Regions from separate parts of the Paenarthrobacter sp. NPDC056912 genome, predicted to be linked through region 2. Evidence: riboswitches for the same ligand, from Rfam matches in the RefSeq annotation. Region 2 holds a riboswitch; each other region holds the start of a gene.
What was found. Region 2 has a riboswitch for cyclic di-AMP ahead of ACFRJ9_RS13455 (hypothetical protein). Riboswitches for the same ligand answer to the same signal wherever they lie in the genome.
Positions count from the first base shown of each region.

Region 1: linked by a shared signal. The riboswitch ahead of ACFRJ9_RS07455 (hypothetical protein) and the one ahead of ACFRJ9_RS13455 (hypothetical protein) in region 2 are both predicted to bind cyclic di-AMP.
Region 3: linked by a shared signal. The riboswitch ahead of ACFRJ9_RS19265 (C40 family peptidase) and the one ahead of ACFRJ9_RS13455 (hypothetical protein) in region 2 are both predicted to bind cyclic di-AMP.
Region 4: linked by a shared signal. The riboswitch ahead of ACFRJ9_RS01480 (hypothetical protein) and the one ahead of ACFRJ9_RS13455 (hypothetical protein) in region 2 are both predicted to bind cyclic di-AMP.

Region 1 covers NZ_JBHUCD010000005.1:130,739-134,603, reverse strand. The annotation lists gene ACFRJ9_RS07465 (ATP-dependent DNA ligase) at 1-400, opposite strand, end outside; gene ACFRJ9_RS07460 (hypothetical protein) at 448-678, shown strand; cyclic di-AMP (ydaO/yuaA leader) riboswitch at 808-953, shown strand; gene ACFRJ9_RS07455 (hypothetical protein) at 956-2,209, shown strand; gene ACFRJ9_RS07450 (PucR family transcriptional regulator) at 2,399-3,613, opposite strand; gene ald (alanine dehydrogenase) at 3,821-3,865, shown strand, end outside.
Region 2 covers NZ_JBHUCD010000011.1:76,186-80,050, reverse strand. The annotation lists gene ACFRJ9_RS13465 (NCS2 family permease) at 1-54, opposite strand, end outside; gene ACFRJ9_RS13460 (copper resistance protein CopC) at 169-792, shown strand; cyclic di-AMP (ydaO/yuaA leader) riboswitch at 943-1,134, shown strand; gene ACFRJ9_RS13455 (hypothetical protein) at 1,138-1,917, shown strand; gene ACFRJ9_RS13450 (FAD-binding protein) at 2,111-2,824, opposite strand; gene ACFRJ9_RS13445 (universal stress protein) at 3,222-3,865, shown strand, end outside.
Region 3 covers NZ_JBHUCD010000020.1:28,095-31,959, reverse strand. The annotation lists gene ACFRJ9_RS19280 (NTP transferase domain-containing protein) at 1-471, opposite strand, end outside; gene ACFRJ9_RS19275 (HNH endonuclease) at 515-1,015, opposite strand; gene ACFRJ9_RS19270 (NlpC/P60 family protein) at 1,453-2,229, opposite strand; gene ACFRJ9_RS19265 (C40 family peptidase) at 2,331-3,062, opposite strand; cyclic di-AMP (ydaO/yuaA leader) riboswitch at 3,067-3,234, opposite strand; gene ACFRJ9_RS19260 (M23 family metallopeptidase) at 3,373-3,865, opposite strand, start outside.
Region 4 covers NZ_JBHUCD010000001.1:315,878-319,742, reverse strand. The annotation lists gene ACFRJ9_RS01490 (response regulator transcription factor) at 1-726, shown strand, start outside; gene ACFRJ9_RS01485 (ATP-binding protein) at 730-2,229, shown strand; cyclic di-AMP (ydaO/yuaA leader) riboswitch at 2,339-2,525, shown strand; gene ACFRJ9_RS01480 (hypothetical protein) at 2,529-3,395, shown strand; gene ACFRJ9_RS01475 (dolichyl-phosphate beta-glucosyltransferase) at 3,549-3,865, shown strand, end outside.

The sequences.
Region 1 (3,865 bases), on a different contig from region 2:
CCGAGAAGGGCTTGTCCATGAGGTTCTCATCGCCCAGGGCAAGGATGTCGAACGCGATCATGGAAGTAGGGGTCTTCTCTGCGAGCATCCGGACCCGGCTGTCGGCGGGATGGATTCGTTGCTGAAGGAGCTCAAACTCCAGCCTGTTGTCAGCAATCAGGACGATCTCGCCGTCGATCACGCATTTGTCCGGAAGGTTCTTCTTCAGCGCCTCCACGAGTTCGGGAAAGTAGCGCGTCATGGGCTTTTCGTTGCGGCTGCCCAGGATGATCTCGTCGCCGTCCTTGAAGACGATGGTCCTGAAGCCGTCCCACTTGGGTTCATAGTGCCCAACCTCGGGGATGGACGGCACGGACTTGGCAAGCATGGGCGAAATGGGCGGCATCACGGGGAGGTCCATACGACTATGTTCTACCTGTCAGTCCGCGCCGAAGCTAGTCTTGGGCGATGGACATCTTGGCCGTGTTGGCGGCAGTGCTTGGCGTACCGGCTCTCCTGGCTGGCCTCTGGTACTGGATCTCGCGCCAGAACAGCCGGGGAGTCAGACGGGCCGCAGCGGGCGGAATGCTCGGAATCGCGGATGAGATCTTCCGCCCGGAGACCCATCAGGCGCACCAGATCCAGAAGATCCAGCACGAACTCCCGGCTCCAGCGCCGGCCCCGAAGCCTAAGCGATAGGGTTTCCCCGCCCAGGCAGGCCTACCGCCCGTTATATTAATGTGACTTTACTTTCCGGCTCATGTACCGTCGTAGGGCGACCCGAATATCCGCTGGGCCGCTTCCGGATTGACGCCGAGCTCTGCCGCAATCCGGGATCCGCCAGACCCGCGGCAGAGACGGGGGACCCAGAGTTCCCGGGCTTGTTTTCAAGTCCTTGGGGTGAAGCCGCTTAGGCGGCCGGACGGCCTCGTCCGAACCCGACAGCTAACCTCGAAGGCGTTGAGAGGCAACCACCATGTCCCCAACCATGGATCAGCCGCGCCGCGCCAACACCGAACGCGAGCGCACCAAGCCAACCGGACGCCGTCGGGCCCAACCCAGCGGATCGTTCAGCACAGAGTCGGCGCTGGAAACGGCGCCGGGCACCGAAACAGCAAGTACGACGCCGGGACCCCCCACCGCGGCCATTCCCATCATCGCGACCCCCATCACGCGTGCGGCCGCCCGCGCGGCAGAGCGCGAACGTGCGGCGCGGGCAGTGATCACCCCTCAGGAAACTGCCACGGCAGCAATACCCGCCGTGCAGGCCAGCACTCCGGAACCGAGCACGCCGGAGCCTGCCACCACGGCGATTCCTACGGTGAAGCCCGCAGAGGCGGAACCCGCAACAGCGGCGATTCCCGTCGTTGAGGCACCAACTCAAGCTGTGGCCCCGTCCCCGGCACGCGCCAAGTCCCCGGCGCAGGTTGCCGCGGCGGCCACCGCTTCGGCTGCCCTCGCAAGCCGCCAATCAACGCCCGGCAAGGCGCCCACCGCAGCCCGCAACACCACCAAGTCCGGCTTCGGCTCCGCGTCTCCCTTCAGCCGGGAACCGCACGCGGTGCTCCGCAAGGCAGCCTCGGTGCGGACCATGAGCCAGCGCATGGCCGTGGTTGCCGGCGCCGTGGGCCTTGTCCTGACTGCCGGAACTGTGGGGCAAGCCCTTGAGCTCCCGTTCTTCGGCCAGGAAACCCCCGTCCAGGAAGCCGGCGACAACAAGGGGAACGACGGCGACGCCCGCCAGTCCGCTTCGGCTGCGCCCGCACCCAGGGCGTCCTACTCCTCCACATCGTCGCCGTCGGCATCCGCCACGGCGTCATCGGAAGCCGGACAACCCGCTACCGTTCCGGAGGCACCCGCTGGAGTGACGCCGTCGTCGGTTCCGACTCCGCAGGTTTCGCTTGCCGATCCCGTGTGGGTTCCGTCAGCAGCACCGTCCGCCGTTACACCCGTGCCGGGGGTGACCACACCGGTCCCCAGCCAGCCTGTGCCGGTTCCCGGCGACGTTCCGTCGGACACCATCACCACCCCGCCGGCTCCCACGCCGACCACTACCCCGACACCAACGCCGACACCCACCGTCACTCCCACGCCCACGCCTACGACGACCCCCACGCAACCGTCCAAGCCGCAGTCATCCGCTGATCCGAAGGCGAGCACCACCCCGCAGCCCAGCCAATCAGTTGATCTGGATGCCATCCTGGATGCTGCCAAGAAGGCCCTGAAGTGAGCACTCGGCTGCCCCGGACCATCACGCACGCAGGGTGGCATGGCCGGTACTGCAGCAGCAGCCGGACCGCCACGTTCCGGCGTCGAATGGGCCGTTGGAGCTGCCAGCGTTTGCGGCGCTCCTAGGCACGGCCACACGAATGAGGCAGGCACCCCGGGTGCCTGCCTCATTTTTCGTGGTCAGGAGGGCTCAGATTCTTGGCCGGCCAGCCCAGCGCCGAGCTTTGAGGGCCGCGTGCAGCTCGAGCCGGATACCGCCGCCCAACGGATCGGCACCGATGAGTTGGCGGATCCGGCCCAGCCTGTTGTAGATGCTGCTCCTGTGGAGGTGAAGCTTGGCGGCGACGTCCTGGACAGAGCCGTCGTTGTCGTAGAGCAGCTCCAGCACGGGCAGGAGTTCTCCGTTGTGGTCGTGGTCTTCCAAGGCACGGAAGTGCACCGATCCGGTGTCATCCCAGCCACCGGGGGCCTGCAAACGGTCGAAAAGCTGGTACACGCCCACGGCCCGGGCATCCACTAGCTCACCCAAGGGCGGATCGACGGCGGCGGCCTGCGCGGCGACCTTTGACTGCCGGTACGCGCCGGCGAGCTGACGGATGACTTGGAACGGCTCGCTGATCCCCAGGATGACGCGGTCCACGGTCCTTCCGGCACGCTTGGCGAGTTCCAGTTGGTAGTGAACCAGAACCTGCGCATGATCGGCGCGACCGCCGGATTCACGGAACAGGACCACCGCGTGGGTCTCCGTCCCTGCACTGAACAGCGCGGCGTTCACCCCGATGGTGGACTGCAAGGCCGCCGAGCGGTGCGTGAGCGTGGAGGCGATGGGGTCGACGTCGGACCCGCCTCCGCCCGCGTCCAGGATGGTCACCAGTTGCCACGGACCGCGGCCTTGGATCTCCTTCCACCCTGCCACTGCCGCCACGGCATTGGATTCGCCGCCGCAGGCTGACAGGAACTCCTGCTCCCGCCGCCGCCGGAACTCGGACTCGGCGGTGTTGGAGTCCAGGAGCAACCCCGCCAACAGGTCCAGTTCGTCACGTACGCCGGGCAATTCGGCGAGTATCGCCGTCGCACTCTGTTCTTCAACGTCCAGCTGCACCCACAAGTAGCCCACGCGGAAACCGCGGACCAGCAGCGGGACGCAGACGCGGCCCAGCATGCCGAGTTCGCTGTTGGCCGGAACCACCACCGGACGGACCGCGGTGGAGATCCCGTGCGAGAGCTGCCAGGCGCTGACATCGCTGGGAACCCGTTTGCTGAGGAGGAAGTTCACGCGGACGCGGTCTGCGTGGGACTGGTTTGAACTGTAGGCGAGGAGCACGCCGTCGAGGTCTTCCAGGGACAGCCCGCGGCCAAGCTTCAGGGCCACGCGTTCAACGATCTGTTCCACGTCTTGCTGCATCCTTCAAAGCGTACCAACAGCAGGCGACACCTGACGCTTCAGTGCTCGACAAATGTCGAGCCTGGCGGCGGAGAACCCTTGATTTTCCGCGGATTCCCTTGGCCTGCACCGGACGGACCATGTCGCCTGCCTCACAGCCGGATTTATTCTGGAATCACAGCCCGCAACTCATTTCGGCCGAAGAGGCCGCTAACGATGGAGCCACAAATGATCATCGGCGTCCCCAAAGAAATCAAGAACAACGAATTCCGC
Region 2 (3,865 bases):
TCCACGTTCGGAGATCTTGAAGTAGCGGTCGACTGCAGAACCTTGTTTAAGCATGAAGGACTCCGGGGATCGAGGGGAGTGTGCTCTCAAATCCTATGCCTGCCCGTGCGGGCCTGCCCGACGATTCGCCTAGTCTGTAAGGAAGCCAACACTAGGAGAAACCGCCCCATGCGCACCATCCGCCCGCTTCTGGCCGCCGTCGTCGCTGCTCTTGCTTTCGCGTCCGCCCTGCTGTTTTCCGCGGCTCCAGCGTCGGCGCACGACGTCGCCGAGTCCACAGCACCGGCGAACGGTTCCAGTGTCGCTGTTGTTCCGGCGTCGGTTTCCATTACGTTCAACAACAGACCGCTCGCCATCGGTTCGGGTGTCACGGTCACCTCGGGCGGGGAAAACTGGGCGGACGGCGCCGTCGAGATCATCGATAACCAGGCGGTCCAGAAGCTGCGCGAGGGAGCGCCCGCAGGCGAATACACCGTAGTCTGGCGCGTTGTCAGCTCTGATTCGCACCCCATTGAGGGCACCTTTAAGTTCACAGCCGCCGCTGGAAGCACGACGGCGTCCGGCGGCTCCGCGGGCGCCTCACCATCGGCGTCGGCCGCGGTGCCGACGGCCGGAACCGCTGCCCCGGGTACGGGCAACGGACAACCTGCTGCCGATGCTTCCCAGCCGTTCCCCTGGAGCATCGTTGGCCTGGCTGTGGTGGCTGTCGGTCTCGTTATTTTCCTGGCTGTTACGGCCCGCAGGAAATTGGCTGCCTCCAGCGACGCGGATAGCGGAGAATCCGCGGAATAGCGGGGTTTTCTACGTAGCTGCGAAGATCTCGGAATGGTTACCGCGACACGCCAAAACCGGACTTCTCGTTACTCAAATGTGACTTCGACGTGATCATCGCGTACGGTTGTACCTGTGCCTGTTCCACGTAACGGGCACTTCCGGCCTGATTGCCTAGCTCTGCCGCAGTCCGGAATCCGTTCGCAGACAAACCTACGGCAGAGACGGGGAACCCATTTTAGGTCGCTTTCGAGCGTGCCTTGGGGTGAAGTCACGAAGCTTCCGCTGAACAGCGGGGGATAGTGGCCGGGTGACTCCCATCCGAATCCGACAGCTAACCTCGCAGGCATCGGGAGAGGCTCTTTCATGTCTTCACGCATTCTTCGCGGCCGTCGTAAGGCGGACAGCGTACGTCCTAATCCGTTTATTTCCATCTCCAAGGCAGTTGCCAGCAACGCTTCCGGCGCTGGCCGCCAGGCAGCTGTTATCGCAGCCGCATCGGGCCTCGTACTGACCGGTTCCATTGCCGCCCACGCAGCTGAAACTCCGATTCAGCGGGATTCCAGCCCCGCCACGGTCGCTGAGACCGTATCCGAAGCCCCCACCAAGGTTGTTACCGCTGCAGCTACGGCTACCGTCAACTTCGAGCGCCCCGCTGTTGCTTCCGTAGCAGCTCCGGTCATCGAAAAGCCGGCACCCGTTGCTCCGGCACCTGTAGCCAAGAAGGCAGCAGTCACCACTGCCGCCGCAACGGCTCCTGCCGCCCAGGCTGCAGCTGCGGCTCCCGCCGCGGTTGCCGCTGCTCCCGCAGCCGCAGCACCTGCAGGCAGCATCAACGCAGCCATGGTTGCCTCGGCTTACGCCCAGATCGGCATCTTCCAGGACTGCACCGCCATGGTCGAAAAGGCCCTCGGCTCTGCAGGCATTCCGGTTGGCGACCTCGGTCCCATGCAGTTCCTGAACTACGGCAAGGTCGTCAGCGATCCCCAGCCGGGTGACATGATCGTCCAGTCCGGCCACGTCGCCATCTTCATCGGCAACGGCCAGGCCATCAGCGGTGGCATCAACGGCAACCAGACGGGCATCCACCCCATCAGCTGGCTGACCGCAACCGGTCCCATCACGTACGTGCGCGCTGGCGCATAAGCCTCACGCTTCACCTCAAAGGCCGGTGCCTTCGAAGATTCAGGTCTTCGCAGGCACCGGCCTTTGGCGTTAAGTTCTGTTCGTTTGTGTACGCCTCGTTTGTGTACGCCGAATTCATGCACGACGGCGGACTGGCGCACCTATGGTGGGTGGTGCCCGGCCGGGTGGTTCGCCGGGTTGGTTTGCGGAACCGTCAGGCGATGGCTATGCCGGGTCCCGCCGGCAGGGCCACCTTGGAGGAAATTGCTTGTCCTACCGCTTTGGCCTGACGGAGCACTTCCTTTGGCGTGGGCGTGATGAGTTCGCCAACTCCCACAAGGTGCATCCCCACGGCCCTCATGGCCGTCGCGAGGTTCTGGCCGATGGCGATTCCGAGGTCGGCCAGCATGCGCCGCAACTGGCTCTGGGCGCAGCGCGTCACCACAATGTGGTCAGCCAGGAGGACACCGTTGGCCGTGTGCACGGCCCATTGACGTGGTGTGGATTCCAGGGGGCCCGAAAGGTGGAGGCCGGGCAGCGGGGCAGCTTTCGTCAGGCCGGCCGCGAGCCCGTATCCCAACTGCAGCGAGGGATCAGCGCCCAGGAAGTCCAGCCGGACGGCCCGGGTGGTGTTCCGGACGTCCAAATGATGGCTGGCGGCGTAGTTGCGCAGGTGGCGGAGAATCTCGGTGCGTTCCTGCATGGCTGCAGGATCGGCGACGTCGCAGCGTTGCAGCATGCCGGTGTGGACGGAAGGTCCTGAGGCGGATAGCGCACCAAGCCCGTCCACCACGATGGAGCCCACGCCGTGGCGGCTGAGCTCGCTGGCAACGGCCAGCCCGGAAAGGCCGGCTCCTATGACCACGGTAGTGGTGCGTTCCGTGCCGGAATCAGGCGTGAGTGACACTGCTTGGTTCCTCCTTGACATGTGTGCCCGCAGGCACCGCGTGGGATCGCGTCCGAGTTCCCCAAGCGGCCGCAAATAAATGGCCGGTGTGTGTCCTGGAACACGTTTGCCGGCCATTCGGTGACTCGAACACTACCGAACTTTTTCGGCCATGGATAGCCTGCCGCGGCAGCGTGTTTTTCGTGTTCACAGGCAGCTCAATCCGGACGTCCAGGAACCGAGCCCGGACCGTTATGCACATACCCCGAAGTCGCCTTGATTCGGCACTGCCGACCGAGAATAGTGGGCATTGGCAGGAGAAAATTGCAGGTCTCTCCTGCTCCGGCCATTGACAAAGGGCCAGTGAGGGAATCCGGACCGGAGAACCTCTGGCAGAATAGCCGGAACATCAAGCAGTAGGTGGAGAGGCGGGCCCCAAATGGACCAGCACGGCAGACGCATTGAAGACCCACAGGACGGCGAAGACCAGGCGGTTGCGCCCGGCGGCATCGTTGTCGGAGTGGACGGTTCCGAGCATGGTCAGTGTGCCTTGGTATGGGCTGCCCGTGAGGCGGAACGCCGGCAGCTTCCCTTGCATATCGTCACGGCCTATTCGGTGCCGATTTTCGCCGCGTCCGGGCTCGACGGCGGCTACGCAACGGTGGACGATTCAGTGATTCGCGAGGGCGCGGACGCTATCGTCAAGCAGGCTATGGACAAGGTTTCCGGTTACGCCATCGATGTTGATGCGTCGGTGGAGAACGGCGATGCCGCGGGTGTCCTGCTGGACCTCTCGGCGGATGCTGCCCTTCTCGTTTTCGGAAGCCGGGGCCGGGGCGGCTTCGTCGGTCGACTCCTGGGTTCGGTGAGCAGCGCATTGCCGGCCCACGCCAAGTGCCCCACCGTGACGGTCCCGCTGTATTGTGCTGACCGCCTGGGCGAAAGCACCGAGGACAAACACATCAAAGCGGAGCATGCCAAGGCCGGCCCCCGCACCGTGGAGAACGTGGTGGTTGTGGGCGTCGACGGCTCGGAGCAAGCTCGGATCGCTGTCCTGGAGGCTGCTGAGCAAGCCCAGCGGAT
Region 3 (3,865 bases), on a different contig from region 2:
CGTTAACCCGAAACCTTCGGAAGCTACGCGCACTTCCCTTTCCAGTGCGGAAGTGCGGTAGATCCCCAGGAGGGGCTGCTGGCGTCCGTCACCAGAGACCGCCATGGCCCCCTCAACGCCGGAATGCTCCTCAAGGCCGCTCCATAGGAGGCTGACGCCGCGTTCAGCATGGGGCATGTCGCAGGCCAGTATCAAGGTCCATGGTGCGTGGCTGCCGCTGACCCCCAGGACGGCCAGCCCTGCCGCTATCGCTGCGGCAGGGCCAGCGAAGGCGGGCTCTTCCCGAGCCCGGAGGACACCGTGCGGCACTACCACTGAGCCAGGGCCGACCACCACGGTGGAGGCAGCACCTCCGGCCGCCTTCAGGGCATGCGAAAGCAGCGTGGCTCCGTGGTACGTCAATGCGGGCTTGGGCACGCCACCGAGGCGGGTGGCCCGGCCGCCCGCCAGAATCACGGCGTTGAACTCCATCCGCCCAGATTACCCGGGACAGGCAGAGCACAGCAGAAATCGATCAGGCAGCGGATTCCGGCAACAGGAACGGGTCCCAGTCCGGCGCAGGTTTCTCGAGTTCTTTGATCTGCCACATGGTTCCCTGGGGCATCCCGGGCGTGAAACGGAGTTTCCAACCCATCTCAGCCAGCGTATGGTCGCTCTTGGCGTTATTGCATTTCAAGCACGCCGCAACCAGGTTTTCCCAGGAATCCGCGCCGCCCCTGGATTTGGGGTGGACGTGGTCAATGGTGTGGGCTGTTTTCCCGCAGTAGGCGCAGCGATGACCGTCGCGGCGAAGGACCCCGCGGCGACTCACGGCGGTAATCCTGTTGTACCTGGGGCGGATGTAGCGGTTAAGGAGGATCACGGATGGTCGTCCGAGAATCTCCTGTGGCCCAACGACAGGCTCGTCGCCTTCGGCCACTACGCTAGCTTTCCCAGTCAGCACAAGGACCAGCGCCCGGCGGAATGTTATTACCGCCAGCGGTTCATATCCAGCATTCAGAACGAGTGTGCGCATGCACGTACCTCTTCACGGCCGCACCCGTCAGGGGCACGAGGGCCGGCTGCCCTCTGCTTGTACGGGCTGTGGATCGACACCATAAGGGTAAGCACTTATATGCCGTATCAACGAATTTTCTGCCGTTTCGGGTGCAGTGTCGGCCAAATGTTCACGCGTGGTTAAGGGGTAGGGAGCCATCGGGCAGGCGTCAGCGTGCCGTCACCACTCACTTTGAGCGCCGACAGCTGGGACACACCGACGATTGCGGCGTGCCGACCACCCTGCAGAACCAAAGTGGGTCGTGAACGCACACCCAGTGGCCACACCACCCATGGAATTTCCGACGGCGGCGGGCACCAGAGCGCTGCTTGGGCGGCGCAGACGAATCCCGGCAGCGGTTTAAAGCAGAACACCCCGCCGGCCGAAGCCTGCGGGGTGTTCCTGAAAGTATTGATTCAGCCGTTGACGCGGATGAAAACCGGGCCGGAGCCCACGTTGACGCTGAACAGTGCCGTGGTGGAGCCGTTCCAACCGCCGTGGACGGCCATGCCGTTGCCCACGTAGACGGCGATGTGGGCCATTCCACCGTAACCACCGTTTGCGTAGTAGGCGAGGTCGCCGGGCTGCGCTTCGGCTGCACTGACCGTGCGGCCCAAAGACAGGTACCCGGCAGGCCAGTCGTGGAAGTTGATGCCGACGGCGGCCAAGGAGTTGGTGACCAGCATGGTGCAGTCCTGGGTGACGCCGAGCTGGGCGTAGGCTGCTGCGGCGATGGCCGCGCCAAGTCCGCTGGATGCTGCGGGGGCCTTGGCTGCCGGGGTGGCAGCGTTGACGGCCAGCGTGGCGTTGGAAGCCGTGGTGGTTGCGCCTTCCGTTGCCTTCTTGGCTTCGGCCTTGGCGGGGGCCTTTTCAACGACGGGAGCCGGTGCTTCCACCGTGGTGACCACAGGGCGCTCGTAGGAGATGGCAACCGTGGAGTCCGCGGCGATGGTGGCCTGGGCTACCGTCTGGACTTCGAGGGTTGACGTAGACGTTGACTCACGCTGGACGTTCGCATCCGCAGCGTTCGCAGCAACGCCGCTGGTCAGGACCAGGCCTGAAGCTGCGGCAATAACTGCTGCCTGGCGGCCAACGCCACCGGCGTTGTCGCTGACAGCCTTGGCAATAACGGCAAGCGAGCTGGTCTTGGGGGCCTCAGCGCGATGCCGTGCAACCTTGTGTGCACTGGTCATGATTTTTCTCTTTTCGTATCCGCGGGCAGTTGGGTTGCACGCGGGTAATGGGCCTGCCAGCACTTGGGGGGCATGCTGGCGAGCCCCGAACCGGATTATTTCTAGCGGAGGGTGAAGAAGGAGGACGTGCCCGTGGACGCTGCGGAGTGCAGCAGCGTGCCCTGGCCGGGGTTCAAAGCACTGATCATCATGCCGTTGCCGACGTAGATGCCTACGTGCGCTCCGCCGTTTTGCATGACCAAGTCACCAGGAGCAGGAGTGCTGGTGGGCTTCATGGCGGTCCAGGCGTTCACGCGGGGGATGCTGATGCCTGCCTGAGCGTAAACCCACTGGGTGAAACCGGAGCAGTCCCAGCCATTGGGGGTGGTGCCGCCCCAAACGTACGGGTGGCCGATGCCGGTGTAGGCAATCGCCGCGAGGCCGGAGGCTGCAGCGCTGGACGCGGCATCGGTGGCCTCGGAGGACTTGGCCGTGACGGCGCCGGCTGCTGCTCCGGAGCGCTCGGTAACCTGCGCTGCGCGCTGGACAATCTTGGGGGCTTCCTTGGTGGCCACAACGGGGCTCTCGAAGGAAACGGTGGCTGTGGGCTCCGCGGTTACCACGGCGGTAGCGATCAGCTGCTGGGTGCTGGAGGCTTCGGACTTGGAAACATCCGTGTCCGCTGCCTGTGCAGGCAGACCGACGCTGAGAACGAGGCCGGAAGCTGCAGCCAGGACGACGGCCTGACGGCCAACGGTTCCGGCATTGGAAGAAACAGCCTTGGAAAGGGTGTTCAAGGGGTTCGTACGAACCGATTCAGCGCGATGGCGCGCAGGGGTAGTGCGTGATGACACGTAGGTAGCCTCTCCCAATGCCTGCGAGGTGAGCTGTCGGATTCGGATGGGAGTCATCCGGCCGCGCTGCTTCAAGGAAGCTTTGCGACTTAACCCCAAGGCCTTCTTTCGAAGACCAGAAGTGGTTCCCCCGCCCCTGCCAGACGATTTATGCGAACGGACCTTGAGCGGTGGCAGAGCTAGGCAATCCACTCAAGTGCACCGGCCCCCTAAAAAGCCGATGCGCTTTGAACGGTACAACAGTTGAACGCGAATGTCACATTCAGGTCACGGGGTGTCTCACGAATGCGAGAGGCGACCATCAACTGGCTCAGAGCCAGCCCATGGGGTCGACAACTTCACCGTTGACCTGGACCTCGAAGTGGAGGTGGCAGCCCGTTGAGGCGCCCGTGGTGCCGCTCAGCGCGACGGTATCGCCGCGGGTGACGGTCTGGCCCACCTTGACGGTGAACGACGACAGGTGGTTGTACGTGGTCTCCAGGCCATTGCCGTGGTCAATGACCACGCGGTTGCCTCCGCCGTACTCATGCCATCCGGCGAAGGTGACCTTGCCGGAGGCGGCAGCGTGGACGGCGGTGCCGCACTGGGCCACGAAGTCCTGGCCGCGGTGGAAGTCGCCGGTGCCGCCGGTGAGGGGGCTGACGCGGTACCCGAAGGGGGATGCCGTGGTCAGAGTGTCAAGGGGGCTGGCCATGGTGCCAACGGAAGATGCGCGCTGGATGCTGCCGGCGGACTGTGCGCTCAGCAGCTGCTTCAGCTTGCCGTCGGGATCGGCAGCCGTAGCCACGGCAGCGCGGCTGAAG
Region 4 (3,865 bases), on a different contig from region 2:
TCCATGACCAACAACCTTCCCCAGCTCTCCCACCCGGACGGCTCCCCCATCCGCGCACTGGTGGTCGATGACGAGCCCAGCCTCGCCGAACTCATGAGCATGGGCCTGCGCATGGCAGGCTGGTCTGTCGCCGTAGCCGCTGATGGTCCCGAGGCCGTGAAGGCCGCCAAGGACTTCCGTCCGGACGTCCTGGTTCTGGATGTGATGCTCCCGGGATTCGATGGCGTTGAGGTACTCAACCGCATCCGTGCCTTCGCCCCCGAAGTTCCTGCCCTGTTCCTCACTGCCAAGGACGCCGTGCAGGACAGGATCGTGGGCCTCGCTGCCGGCGGCGATGACTATGTCACCAAACCCTTCAGCATGGAGGAAGTCCTGCTCCGCCTCCATCGACTCGTCCAACGGTCCGGTGTTGCGGCCATGGACACGGCCGAGCTTGTGGTCGGCGACCTTACATTGAACGTAGACACCCGCGAAGTCACACGGGCCGGCGAGGATATCCCGCTGACGGCCACCCAGTTCGAACTCCTCCGGTACCTTATGGAAAATCCCAAAAGGGTGGTCAGCAAGGCCCAGATCCTGGACCGCGTGTGGGACTACGATTTCGGTGGCCAAGCCAACATCGTGGAACTCTACATTTCTTACCTGCGCAAGAAAATCGAAGCAAACCACCCGCCGATGATCCACACCATTCGTGGCGCCGGCTATGTCATCAAGCCTGCGGACTAAGCGTTGACCACACTTTCAGGAGTTGCCAGGACGTCCCGGCGGAGCTGGCTCAATCCGTCCACGTGGCATTTGCGCACCCGGCTGGTCCTGGTGTCCATGGCGCTTCTTGTGGCAATCTGCAGTGCCGTAGGAGTGGTCAGTTACGCGTCGATGGACACGTACTTCAACAGGCAACTCGACAAGCAGCTGGAGCAGGCGTCCAGCCGTGCGACATCCTTCGGGAGGCCGCCGTCGAACTTTCCTTCCTCACCGTCCGGCCAACCGGACCCGCTGGAAGCGCGCGGCCAGGCGGCGGGAACGCTCAGCGCCCGGATCGATGGCTCCACGGTGCGGAGCTCTGGCCTGATCGACGCCCAGGGCAATCGCGTGGCCCTCTCGGCTGACGACGAAGAGGTCCTGCTGGCGCTCCCCACGGACAACCGTCCGGTGGATCGCAGGCTGTCCAACGGCGACTACCGGCTGGTGGCAGTCGAACCCGCGTACGGCGATGTGATCGTGACTGGTTTGCCACTGGCGGACAAGCAAAACGCTGAAGCCTCGCTGGTGTGGACCATGGTGTTTGTTTCCTTGGGCGGATTGGTGCTGATCGGCCTTGCGGGCACGGTCATCATCCGCCGGACCATGCGGCCGCTGGAACAGCTTTCGGAGGTAGCCACCAAGGTTTCGCGGCTCCCCCTCGACGCCGGTGAAGTGGCACTCGCGGTGCGCGTACCGCCGTCGGCCGCCCATCCCGGGACGGAAGTGGGCAGCGTGGGCCACGCCTTGAACCAAATGCTGAACAACGTCTCCAGCGCCTTGGAAGCCCGGCAGGAAAGTGAAACGAAAGTCCGGCAATTCGTAGCTGACGCGTCGCACGAACTCCGGACACCCCTGACCGCCATCCGCGGGTACACCGAGCTCCTGAGGATGACCGAAAACTTCACTGACGACGGCCGGAAATCCTTGGCGCGCGTGCAGAGCCAGTCAGAACGCATGACCACGCTGGTGGAGGACCTCCTGCTGCTGGCGCGGTTGGACGAAGGCCAGCCCGTAAAGGTCACGGACGTGGACCTGACCCAACTGGTCATCGAGACCGTCAGCGACGAAAAGGTCATGGCCCCGGACCACATCTGGCAGCTCCAATTGCCGGATGAACCCATCACCGTCCGGGGGGACACGACGCAACTGCACCAGGTGTTGGCGAACCTGCTTTCCAATGCCCGTAAACACACCGACGCCGGAACCACCGTGGTTACGGGCGTCATGCTCTCCGCCGATGGCAGCGCAGTGGTCACTGTGACGGATAACGGCCCCGGTATCCCGGCTGATTTCCAGGGCCGGATCTTCTCCCGTTTTGCCCGTGCCGACGCCGCCAGATCGGGGTCCGAAGGCACGTCCGGACTGGGCCTTTCGATCGTGGAATCGATCGTCGAGGCCCACGGCGGCAGTGTCGAAGTGACCTCCCGGCCGGGGCGTACAGAGTTCGCCCTCCGACTCCCCACGGTTGCAACCGAACGCGTGTAACGAATCCAGCAAGGCGACTCACCGTCGTCGTGATCTCTGTTACCTAAATGTGACTTCTGTTGAATCCTCCTGTACCGTCGAAAGGGTGGGTCTCCCCTAACAGGCCCACACCCGGGATGCGCCGAGCTCTGCCACTTCCCGGAGTTCCGTTCTCATTCGAGGCAGAGACGGGGGACCCATGGTCTCCGGGCCCAGGCATTTTTGCCGGCCCTAGGGGTGAAGCCGCAGCTACATGCGCGGCCGGATGACCTCATCCGAACCCGACAGCTAACTCCGCAGGCGCTGAGAGGTAATCACACATGTCTGAACCTAACGATCAGACGCGCCCTTCCGCGCGTCATCGCGACGAAAACAACGCACCGCTGACCAAGTCGCAGTCCGTCCTCAAGAACGCAGCACGCCAGGGTAAGTCCGGCTACCGCATGTCCGTTGTGGCCGGCGTCGTAGCAGCCGCACTGGGCGTGGCATCGCTTGGACAGGCCGCCAACGCCGCGTTCAACCTTCCCGAGATGAGCCAGGCCGCCGAGCGCCAGGCCACCAACGCCCAGATCGACGATCAGGCGAAGGAGAAGGCTGCCGCTGACGCCGCAGCCCAGGCTGATGCAGCCAAGAAGGCAGCAGAGAAGGCCGCCGCGGACAAGGCGGCTGCAGACAAGGTTGCCGCGGACAAGGCCGCCGCCGACAAGGCTGCCGCCGACCAGGCTGCTGCCGCGCAGGCCGCTGCAGACCAAGCCGCTGCTGCGCAGGCTGCCGCCGAAAAGGCCGCTGCCGACGCCGCCGCCAAGCAGGCCGCCGACGCCGCTGCTGCCGCCGCCGCCGCGGAAGCTGCAGCTGCTGCTGCCGCGCCCAAGGCAGTGGACGATCCCGCCGCCGCTAAGGCGTACGCCGCAAGCATCCTCGCCAGCTACGGCTGGGGTCCGGGCGAAATGACCGCCCTGAACACCCTGTGGGAGAAGGAATCCAACTGGCGCACCACGGCCACGAACGCTTCCAGCGGCGCCTACGGCATCGTCCAGTCCCTGCCGGCTTCCAAGATGGCCTCGGCCGGTGCTGACTGGCAGACCAACTACCAGACCCAGATCAAGTGGGGCCTGAACTACATCAAGGAACGCTACGGATCCCCGTCGGCCGCCCTGGGCTTCCACTTGGCCAACAACTGGTACTAAGCCAAGAGTTCTCCTGATCACCGCGCCGGTTCCCGCCGTTCGCCCCAGTACCCACTGGAGCGGATCGCGGGAACGGGCGCGGTTTTCGCTTTTCACAGTACGGTCACAGCTTCCGCCTAAAGGCCTCATATTCGGCGGCTCCATGCTGAAGACATGACGCTCACAGATCCCGCCGCCAGCGCATCGCCGAACCCGGTCCGTGCCGCGCGCCTCGCTGTGCCGGCCCTGCCAACCAGGCCGCAGACCCTGCGCCACCAGAGCGTCCTGCCCCACGAGCAGCCACCCGTGCGCCACCAGCCTCGGCGCGAGCCAGTGGATACCCGGGCAGGCGCGCCCGTCCTGGACATCGCCATCCCCGTGTTCAACGAGGAGAACGTCCTCGAAGAAAGCCTGCGCAGGCTGCACGGACATCTCACCGACTCCTTTCCACACACTTTCCGGATCACCGTGGCGGACAACGCCAGCACGGA